One region of the Geodermatophilus sp. SYSU D01176 genome, then DNA from elsewhere that is predicted to be linked to it. Evidence: predicted binding sites of a transcription regulator. Region 1 holds the regulator's gene; the other holds the start of a gene.
The links. Region 1 encodes LexA, which represses DNA repair genes until DNA is damaged. Its sites were predicted from a motif close to TCGAACANNTGTTCGA; they were not measured.
Positions count from the first base shown of each region.

Region 1 (4,165 bases):
GCCGCGGGCGGGGCACGCGGTCACCGAGACGCAGTGGCCGGGTCAGGCAGTCGGCCTCGGTGGCGCGCGGCATGAGCACCGTCGCGTCGGCGGACACCTCGGCCCGGGCAGCCGGGCGCGGCGCCTCCTCCGGCTGCGGCAGCGCGTCGGCCGCGCGGTGGCGACCCGCCACGGCCGAGGCCCGGTGCCGGCCCGCCGTGCCGCCGTGGGCGGCGGGCATCTCCGCGGTCCCGTCCCCGCCGTGCCGGCGGCGGCGCCGCACCGCGGCCGGAGCCGACGCCGGGAGGACGCCGGCCACCCGCTGCTCGCGGGCGGCGGCCTCGCTCAGGGACACCGCCGGGACGGCCGTGGCCCCGGGGAGCAACTCCTCGCCGAGCGCGGCGAAGGGGCCCGCCCCGACGTCGGATGCCGGCGCCGGTGCGGGGTGGGGCTCCGGCAGGCGGACCTCGGCGAGGTCGGTCCAGGTCTCCCGGTCCCGCCCGTCGACGCTCACCCGCACCCACACCTCGCAGGAGCCGCCGCCGTCGTGACGCCACCCCAGGAGCGACCCCGGCCACCAGGCGCCGTCGAGGAAGACCTCGACGCTCTGCGACTGCTGGGTGAAGACGGCGGCCCGGCTGCCTGAGATCGCTGACACGGCTCCGACGGTAGATCGGCCTCCGACCACCGAGCGTCAGCGACTCGGCACGACGGGTTGACGAACATGGAGGCCTCGCCTTGTCGCTCCTCGACCCCGGCCACCCGTCCGGACCGCGCAGCCCGTCAGGGCAGGTGGAGGACCTGGCCGGGCACGACGACGGAGCCCTCGAGGTCGTTGAGCTCCTCGATGGCGTCGACCACCACCCGCACGTCCCGCTCGTCGCCGGCCACCTCGCCCGCGATCGACCACACCGTGTCGCCCGGCTCCACCACGACGCTGCTGCCGCCGGCCAGGCGCAGCCCCCCGTCGCCGCCGTCGAGGAGCGGCGGGATGAGCGAACCCAGGGCGACCGCGCCGCCCAGGGCCAGCGCGGTGACGAGCCGACGCCCCCGGCGGGTCAGCCGCACGGAGGCCGGCGCGGCGGTGCACCCACCGCGGACGGCTCCCGCCGCCGGGCCGGTCGGCACCGGCCGACCGCCGGGACGCGCCGGGTCGCGGCGCGTGCGGGTCACCTCGGCGGCGGGACCCGTGGCCCGGCGCTCCGGGGTCGCCGGACGGTCCGCCACCGGACGCAGGTGCCCGGCGACCCGTGGACCGGAGCCCGGCAGGGCGGTGCGCGCCGGCGGCCGCGCCGCGCGGGCGGGCCGGGCGGCGCGCCCCACGTCGCCCGAGGCGAGCAACGGCCGCCACGGCACCTGCACCGCCGCGTCGAACTCCAGCACGGCCTGCCGCACGCTCCCCATGACCCGTCCTCCTCGTCGTCCCGATCGGATCGAACACGCGTTCGATCGAACGTCCGTGCGATGTCTACCGCATCCCACCGACGAGGTCGACCCGACACCTCACCGAGGCGGTTCGAACACACGTTTGAACTCCCGGCCCCGAGGCGCTACCGTCCGATCAGCACCCGTCCACCGTCGCCCCGGAGGCGCCGGCGGAGCCGGGGGCCGGCAGGGGGCTCCGTCCAGGAGGCCCGGCCCGGCGCCCGGGCGGGTGTGGACACGAGGGCTGTGGCGGCACAGCCGGCGAGGAGGAGACGTGGCGGGCACGAGCGGGACGTCGGGCAGCGGCACCCGGGGCGGCGGCACCTCGTCGCGGCGGGCGTCCGGGAGCCGGACCGGCACGCCGGCGGCCGCACCGGAGCCGGCCGAGGCGGCGACGGTGCGCACCTTCCCCGACCGGGGCGAGACCGGGGACGGGCTCACCCAGCGCCAGCGGCGGGTGCTCGAGGTGATCCGGGACTCGATCGACCGCCGCGGCTACCCGCCCTCGGTGCGCGAGATCGGGGAGGCCGTCGGGCTGTCCTCGGCCTCCTCGGTGGCCCACCAGCTCAGCGTGCTGCAGAAGAAGGGCTGGCTGCGCCGCGACCCGAACCGCCCGCGCGCGCTCGACGTGCGCCTGCCCGGCGACGTTCCCGGCACCGCGGCGCCCACGGCGAGCGCACCGGCCGGCGGCGAGGAGACCCCCACCCCGACCTACGTCCCGCTCGTCGGCCGGATCGCCGCGGGTGGCCCGGTGCTGGCCGAGCAGGCGGTGGAGGACGTGTTCCCGCTCCCCCGCGAGCTGGTCGGCGAGGGCACGCTGTTCATGCTCAGGGTCACCGGCGACTCGATGGTCGAGGCAGCCATCTGCGACGGCGACTGGGTCGTCGTGCGCCAGCAGCCGACCGCCGAGAACGGCGAGATCGTCGCCGCGATGATCGACGGCGAGGCGACGGTGAAGACCTACAAGCGGCGCGACGGCCACGTCTGGCTGCTGCCGCACAACCCCGCGTACGAGCCCATCCCGGGTGACGACGCCACCGTCCTGGGCCGCGTCGTCACGGTGCTCCGCCGGGTCTGAGGAGGGACCTCCTCCCCGAGCCCTGCGCGTGCTCGGGAACGCCAGGAGGAAGCCGGAGGGCCGGTCGCCGGCGCGGCGTCAGTCGCGCCGGCGGAACAGCAGGCTGCCGAGCCAGACCAGCACGCCGGCCACCACGGCAGCGGCCAGGGCGGCCGCGACCGGGGGCGGTCCGTCGTCACCGCCGAGCAGGCCGGACAGCGATCCCTCCGCGGCTCGCGCCTCGGCGGACGGGCTCGACGGGGCCGCCGCGGCCGGCAGCGGGACCACGGTGACGTCGCTGGGCAGCCCCTCCCCCGCGACGACGAGCGCGGTGGAGTCCCCGGTGAAGCTCACCGCCTCGCCCTGGGCGGCCTCCGGCAGGGCGACCCGGCGGGGTTCGCCGGCCAGCGCTCCCGCGACGTCGGACCCGCTCAGCGGCCAGACGTAGGCGTCGGTGTAGGTGCGCAGCGCGACGTACCGCTCGTCGGGTGAGACCGCACCGCCGGTGACCATCAGCTGTCCGGCGCGGCCGACCGGCCCGCCCGGCGTCCCGGTCAGCACGAGGTCGACCCCACCCACCTCGGTGAGCCCGACGGTGCCGTCCTCCACCAGCGCCGACACCGGCCGGTACACCGCGCTGGCGCCCAGCACCTCCTTGGTGACCAGGTACGGCGTCCCGTCGGGGGCGAGCAGCAGGGCCTCGACGTCCCGCGGACCGTCCGGGTACGCCAGCCGGTAGACCGAGCTGCTCCCGTCGGCGTGCAGGGCGAGCAGGGCCACCGTCGTCCGGGTGCCGGTGTTGTCGCCGGTGTCGGCGAGCCAGACCGTCCCGTCGACGGCCAGGGCCATGTCCTCCGGGTCGTAGGGGTCCACCGGCGCGGAGTGCACCGTGACCACCGCGCAGGTCCGGTCGAGCACGTAGACGTCGAGCGAGTCGCCACCGTCGTTGTGCGCCAGCATCCGGTCGCCCACCTCGACCAGACCGGAGACCTCGGGCAGCCGGGGGTCGGTGAGCTGGCAGCGCACCACGGGCCCGGTCGGGTCGGCCGCCTGCGCGTACGCCGGCAGGGCGGCGCCGAGGACGAGCGTCACCGCGAGGCCGGTGCCCGCCGCCAGACGTCGCCCCCCGGCACCGCTACGCGGAGGACCGGCCTGCTCGGGCACCGGCCCAGCGTGACACCAGGACCGCGTCCAGCAGGTGAACCACGCCCAGCAGCAGGATGCCGACCGCCGCACCCACCACGGCGTCGGTGACCCAGTGGAAGTCCAGCGAGACCATGGCGACGCCGGTCGCCACCGGGCCGGCCACGCTGAGCACCCACGTGGTCCGCTGCACCCACGGCGCGAGCCGGTACTGCACGGCCTGCCAGCGGGCCACCCCCCACATAAGCACGGCGTTGGCCACGTGCCCGGAGGGGTAGGAGGCGCCGTCGCGGTGGAAGAACGACCCGGGGTAGGCGGGCGCGGTGCGGCCGGTGCCGTACTTGAAGGAGTAGACGACGGCGGTCAGCAGCACCAGCGCGAGCAGCACCCGCACCAGCGGGAGCACCGTGCGGGAACGCCATCCGAGGTAGCCGACCAGGCCGGCGAGCACGATGAGGATGAACCCGCGCCCGCCGAGCTGGGTCACCGCCCAGACCGGCCAGTAGGCGGCCGAGTCCTTCAGGTCCCAGGCGCTCACCACCTCGGAGACCCGCAGGTCCA
Region 1 is NZ_JBJGYN010000005.1:49,377-53,541, reverse strand. Features, by position in the region: gene ACI78Z_RS04935 (hypothetical protein) at 1-637, opposite strand, end outside; gene ACI78Z_RS04930 (LysM peptidoglycan-binding domain-containing protein) at 763-1,383, opposite strand; gene lexA (transcriptional repressor LexA) at 1,679-2,482, shown strand; gene ACI78Z_RS04920 (hypothetical protein) at 2,561-3,553, opposite strand; gene ACI78Z_RS04915 (phosphatase PAP2 family protein) at 3,597-4,165, opposite strand, start outside.

Region 2 (4,165 bases), on a different contig from region 1:
CCCGGACGGCGGGACCTCGGCGTTCTCGGGCAGCATGGACGCCGCGCCACCACCCGCACCGTCGCGCCGTAAGGAGTCCCATGGCCGAGTCCTCCCCCGAGGACGAGCTGGTCCTGCCTCCGGTCCCCCTGGCCACGGGCGGAGCGGTCCGCGTCGGCGGCACCGGCCGCCGGGTGGCCCGGGTGGAGCTCATCGTCTCGACCGAGGACGGCGAGGAGGTGCGGATCCCGCTCGAGCACCACCACGGGGGTTGGTGGCCCCCGGCCGAGCGCACCGCGCCATCGGCGGGCGTGTACGCCGATCGGGTGCCACCTGCGGATCACCCTCACCCGGAGGGGTGAGCCCGCCTCCCCCCTCCCTCCGGGGACTCCCCCGAGCCGTCGATACGAGGCCTGAGCGCACCGCGGCAACCCGCGGCGCCGGCCACGTACGACGAGACCGCCCGGGGGACCCGCAGTGCCCGCACCACGCACGACGGTCCCTCGCACCACCGCCCGTCCCGCCGCCGGCCGGCGGGCCACCGCGCCGCGCAGCAGCACCGCCCGCCCGCCGCTCACCGCCTCGGAGGCGCAGGCGCTGCGCGCCGTGCTCGCCGCCCGCGCCGCTGCTGACCCGGACGGCGCTGCCGCGGCAGCGTCCCGCCGCTCCCCCGCCGGGCGCCCGTCGGCCCCGGGCCGCCGTCCGGCCACCGGCACCCGCGTCCGGAAGGGGAGGCGCACGAAGGCGCCCGCCCGTCGCGCCCCCCTCCGCCGGCCCGCTGCCGACGGCCGCCGCTGGCGGGTCCGGCTGTCCCTGGCCGCCGTCGGGCTGGTGCTGCCGGTCCTGGCCGGCCTGATGGCCCCGGGCACCCAGGCGACCGGCACCGCCGCCGAGCCGACCGACGCGACCGGCCTGGCCCTCGCCGCTCAGGGCTCGCTGCTCGACGCCGCGACCCGCTACCGCGGCCTGCAGCAGAGCCTCGCCGCGCGGCAGGCCGAGCTGACGGCCGCCCGCGCCGCCGAGCACTCCGCGCAGCAGCAGCTGGCCGCCGCGCGCGCGACGGTCGGCACGGGGGCCGCCGCGCTGTACCGGTCCCCGAGCGAGGTCCGCACCCCCCTGCTCCGCCTCGACGTGCGGGCGGCCGGGGCCACCTCCGACGTCCTCCACCTGGCGGCGCTCGCCGATCAGGCCGCCGACGACCTCGCGGTCGACGTCGTGCAGGCCGAGCGCGCCGCGGTCGCCCTGACCCTCGCCACCCGCCGCGTGCAGGTGGCCGCGGCCGCCCTGGCCACCGTGGAGGAGCAGGCCGGCGCCGTCCTCGACGAGGTGCGCGCCGAGGTCGGCGGGCTGCGGACCGACGTGGCCGCCGAGCTCGCCGCCCTGGGCACGGGCCGGGCCGCCGCAGCGCAGCAGGAGGTCAACCAGCAGGCGCTGCGCCGCTGGCAGGACCACCTCGCCGTGCTGACCCTCGCCGGCATCGAATCGCCGCCCGCGGCCGCCCTGACCGACCCCGCGGCCCTGCCGGCCGGGCTGTCCCCCGCGCTGGACGGCGCCGGGCAGCCGATCCCCGGCATCGCCTGGGCCGTGGCCGGCAACCGCCCGGTCACCGTGCTCCCGGCCGAGACGGTCGCCGCGGTGAGCGCCGCGCTGGCCCAGCTCGGCAAGCCCTACGTGCCCGGCGGGACCGGCCCGGAGGCCTACGACTGCGGCGGCCTGGCCGCCACCGCGTGGCTGCTCGGGGGATACGGGATCCCGACCGTCGCGGTCGACCAGTGGACCCGCGGCGCCGCCGTCCCGCTGGCGCAGCTGCAGATCGGTGACCTGGTGTTCGCCGACGGCGGCAGCGACGTCGGGATCTACCTCGGCGAGGGCCAGGTCGTGGCCGCGTCGGCCGCCGGCTACCAGGTCGGCGTCCGCCCCATGACCGACGCTGCCGCCGCCGTGCGGGTTCCGCTCCCCTCTCCCGCGCAGCCGAACGCCGCGCTGCCCCCCGGCACCGCCGGTCGCGGGCCCTGCGGCGCACCGCCCGCGCCGGTCGGCCCGGTCAGCCCCGCGTGGGGTGGCTGGTCGAACGGGAGCATCCCGACGACCGCCCTCTGCTCGATCGGCCGTGGCCACGCCCTGCGCTGCGACGCCGCGGCCGGCTACACGGCCCTGGCCGACGCCTACCGCGCCGCCTTCAGCAGCCCGCTGTGCATCACGGACTCCTACCGGTCGCTCCGTGCGCAGGTCACCGCCTTCCGCGCCAAGCCGGCACTCGCCGCGGTGCCGGGGACGTCGAACCACGGGTGGGCGCTGGCCGTCGACCTCTGCGGCGGCATCAACACCGCCGGCACCGCGCAGTCGGCGTGGATGGCGGCCAACGCCGGCCGGTTCGGCTTCGTGCAGCCGGACTGGGCGCGGCAGGGCGGCGAGAAGCCGGAACCCTGGCACTGGGAGTTCGGCCACCTGGCATGACGCAGGGCTGCCCCTCGCCACTCGGGACCGCAGCCGTCCCTCGCGTCGACGTCGTGCTCGAGTCGATGTCTCCCCCGGGTCCGATCAGCCCCGGTGGCACCATGCGCAGCGGCACGACGGCGGTTGTCCACAGGGAACGTCTCCGCTGGTCAGAGCCGCGCGGCACTACTACGATCGAACACGTGTACGGACGCCGGTGGATGCAGGGAGGCGACTCGCTGGTCGAGTCGCGACTGCTCCGCGTGGTGCTCGACCAGACGGCCGCACGCGCTCGCCACAGGTTCCGCACACCGGTGACGGTGGTGCCCGAGGAGACGTCCTTCCGAGACCTCACGACCGCGCAGGCGCCGACGGTGCTCGGTCGGTTGATCGAGGACGGCGCCGCGCTGCTGGACGTCGCGGTGGCCGCACACCGGGCCTCCGGTCGAGCGGCAGCGAAGCAACTGCGGGCGCTGGCCGCGTTCGCCCGGCACCGCCCGGCCGGCTCCTTCGACCGGGCACCCGGCGAACCGGGGGCGGCGTCGCCGGCCTCCCGAGCGGTGCGGCCGGAGGTCCTGACGACCGTGAGCGAGTGGGCGGCCGACGAGGTGGCCACCCGACTGCAGCTGACCGGCTCGGCAGCACAGGACCTGCTCGTGCTGGCGGTGACGCTGGACGAGCAGCTCCCGGCAACCCTGACCGCATGGGAGGAGGGGCGGATCGGGCGCAAGCACGCCGAGGTGCTCGCCGAACTGCTGCCGCTGCTCACCCACCCGGCGGCGCGCGCGGAGGTGGAGGCGCGGCTGCTCGCACGGGTCGGGTCGAAGACACCCAGCCAGCTGCGGGTCGCCACCCGCCGGGCGGTGCTGAGAGCAGACGCGAACGCCGCGCTGCGCCGGGCCGCCGCAGCGGTGCGGGAGCGCGGGGTCCGGCTCTACCCGGGGAGGGACGGGACCGACACCCTGTCACTCGCGCACGCCGGCCCCGTCGCACGGGCCTGCTACGACGCGCTGGAGCGGTACGCCGAGGCGTGTCGCACGGAGAGGGACACGCGTACCAAGCAGCAGCGGATGGCCGACTGCCTCGCCGACCTGATCCTCCGGCCCGGCGAGAACGGCCTGCCGCCGGTACAGGCCCAGCTCACCATCACCGCGGCGGCAACGACGCTCCTCGGCGGTGACGAGCCCGGCGAGGTCGACGGCGAACCCCTGCCGGCCGAGGTCATCCGGGAGATCGCCTACGCCCTGGGCCTGCTCCCCAGACCCACCAGCGTGACGGCAGACGCAGCCGACAGCACCATCTCCTCGGACGAGACAGGCCCCGGCCCGGTCGCGGCCGCCGGGCACGCCGACCCTCGATGGGACGGCCCGACGGACGCCCCGAGCAGCGACCGAGCTGCGGCCGATCCCGAGGACACACCCGCAGAGCTGGCCGACCTCCTGCTCACCAGACGGATCACCGGCACCACGCTGGCCGCCCGGCCGCAGATCGCCGTCACCCATCCCCTCACCGGCGCGCTGCTCGCACTGACGGATGCCACCGCGATCCGCCGAGGCGACCCGATCGGCCGGCCGGGGCAGACGCTCGCCTATCGGGCCGACGTCCGGATCGACCGCTTCGTCCGTGCCCGGGACCGGCGCTGCCGCTTCCCCGGCTGCCGCGCCCGGCCCCGCAGGTGCGACCTCGACCACCGGGTGCCCTACGACCGAGGCGGCCCCACCAGCCCCTGCAACCTGTGCTGTCTCTGCGA
Region 2 is NZ_JBJGYN010000012.1:3,775-7,939, reverse strand. Features, by position in the region: gene ACI78Z_RS08890 (hypothetical protein) at 81-341, shown strand; gene ACI78Z_RS08885 (NlpC/P60 family protein) at 457-2,436, shown strand; gene ACI78Z_RS08880 (DUF222 domain-containing protein) at 2,619-4,165, shown strand, end outside.
Region 2: ACI78Z_RS08880 (DUF222 domain-containing protein) is a predicted target of LexA. The motif match lies at 2,482-2,497, and genes of this name have one in related genera.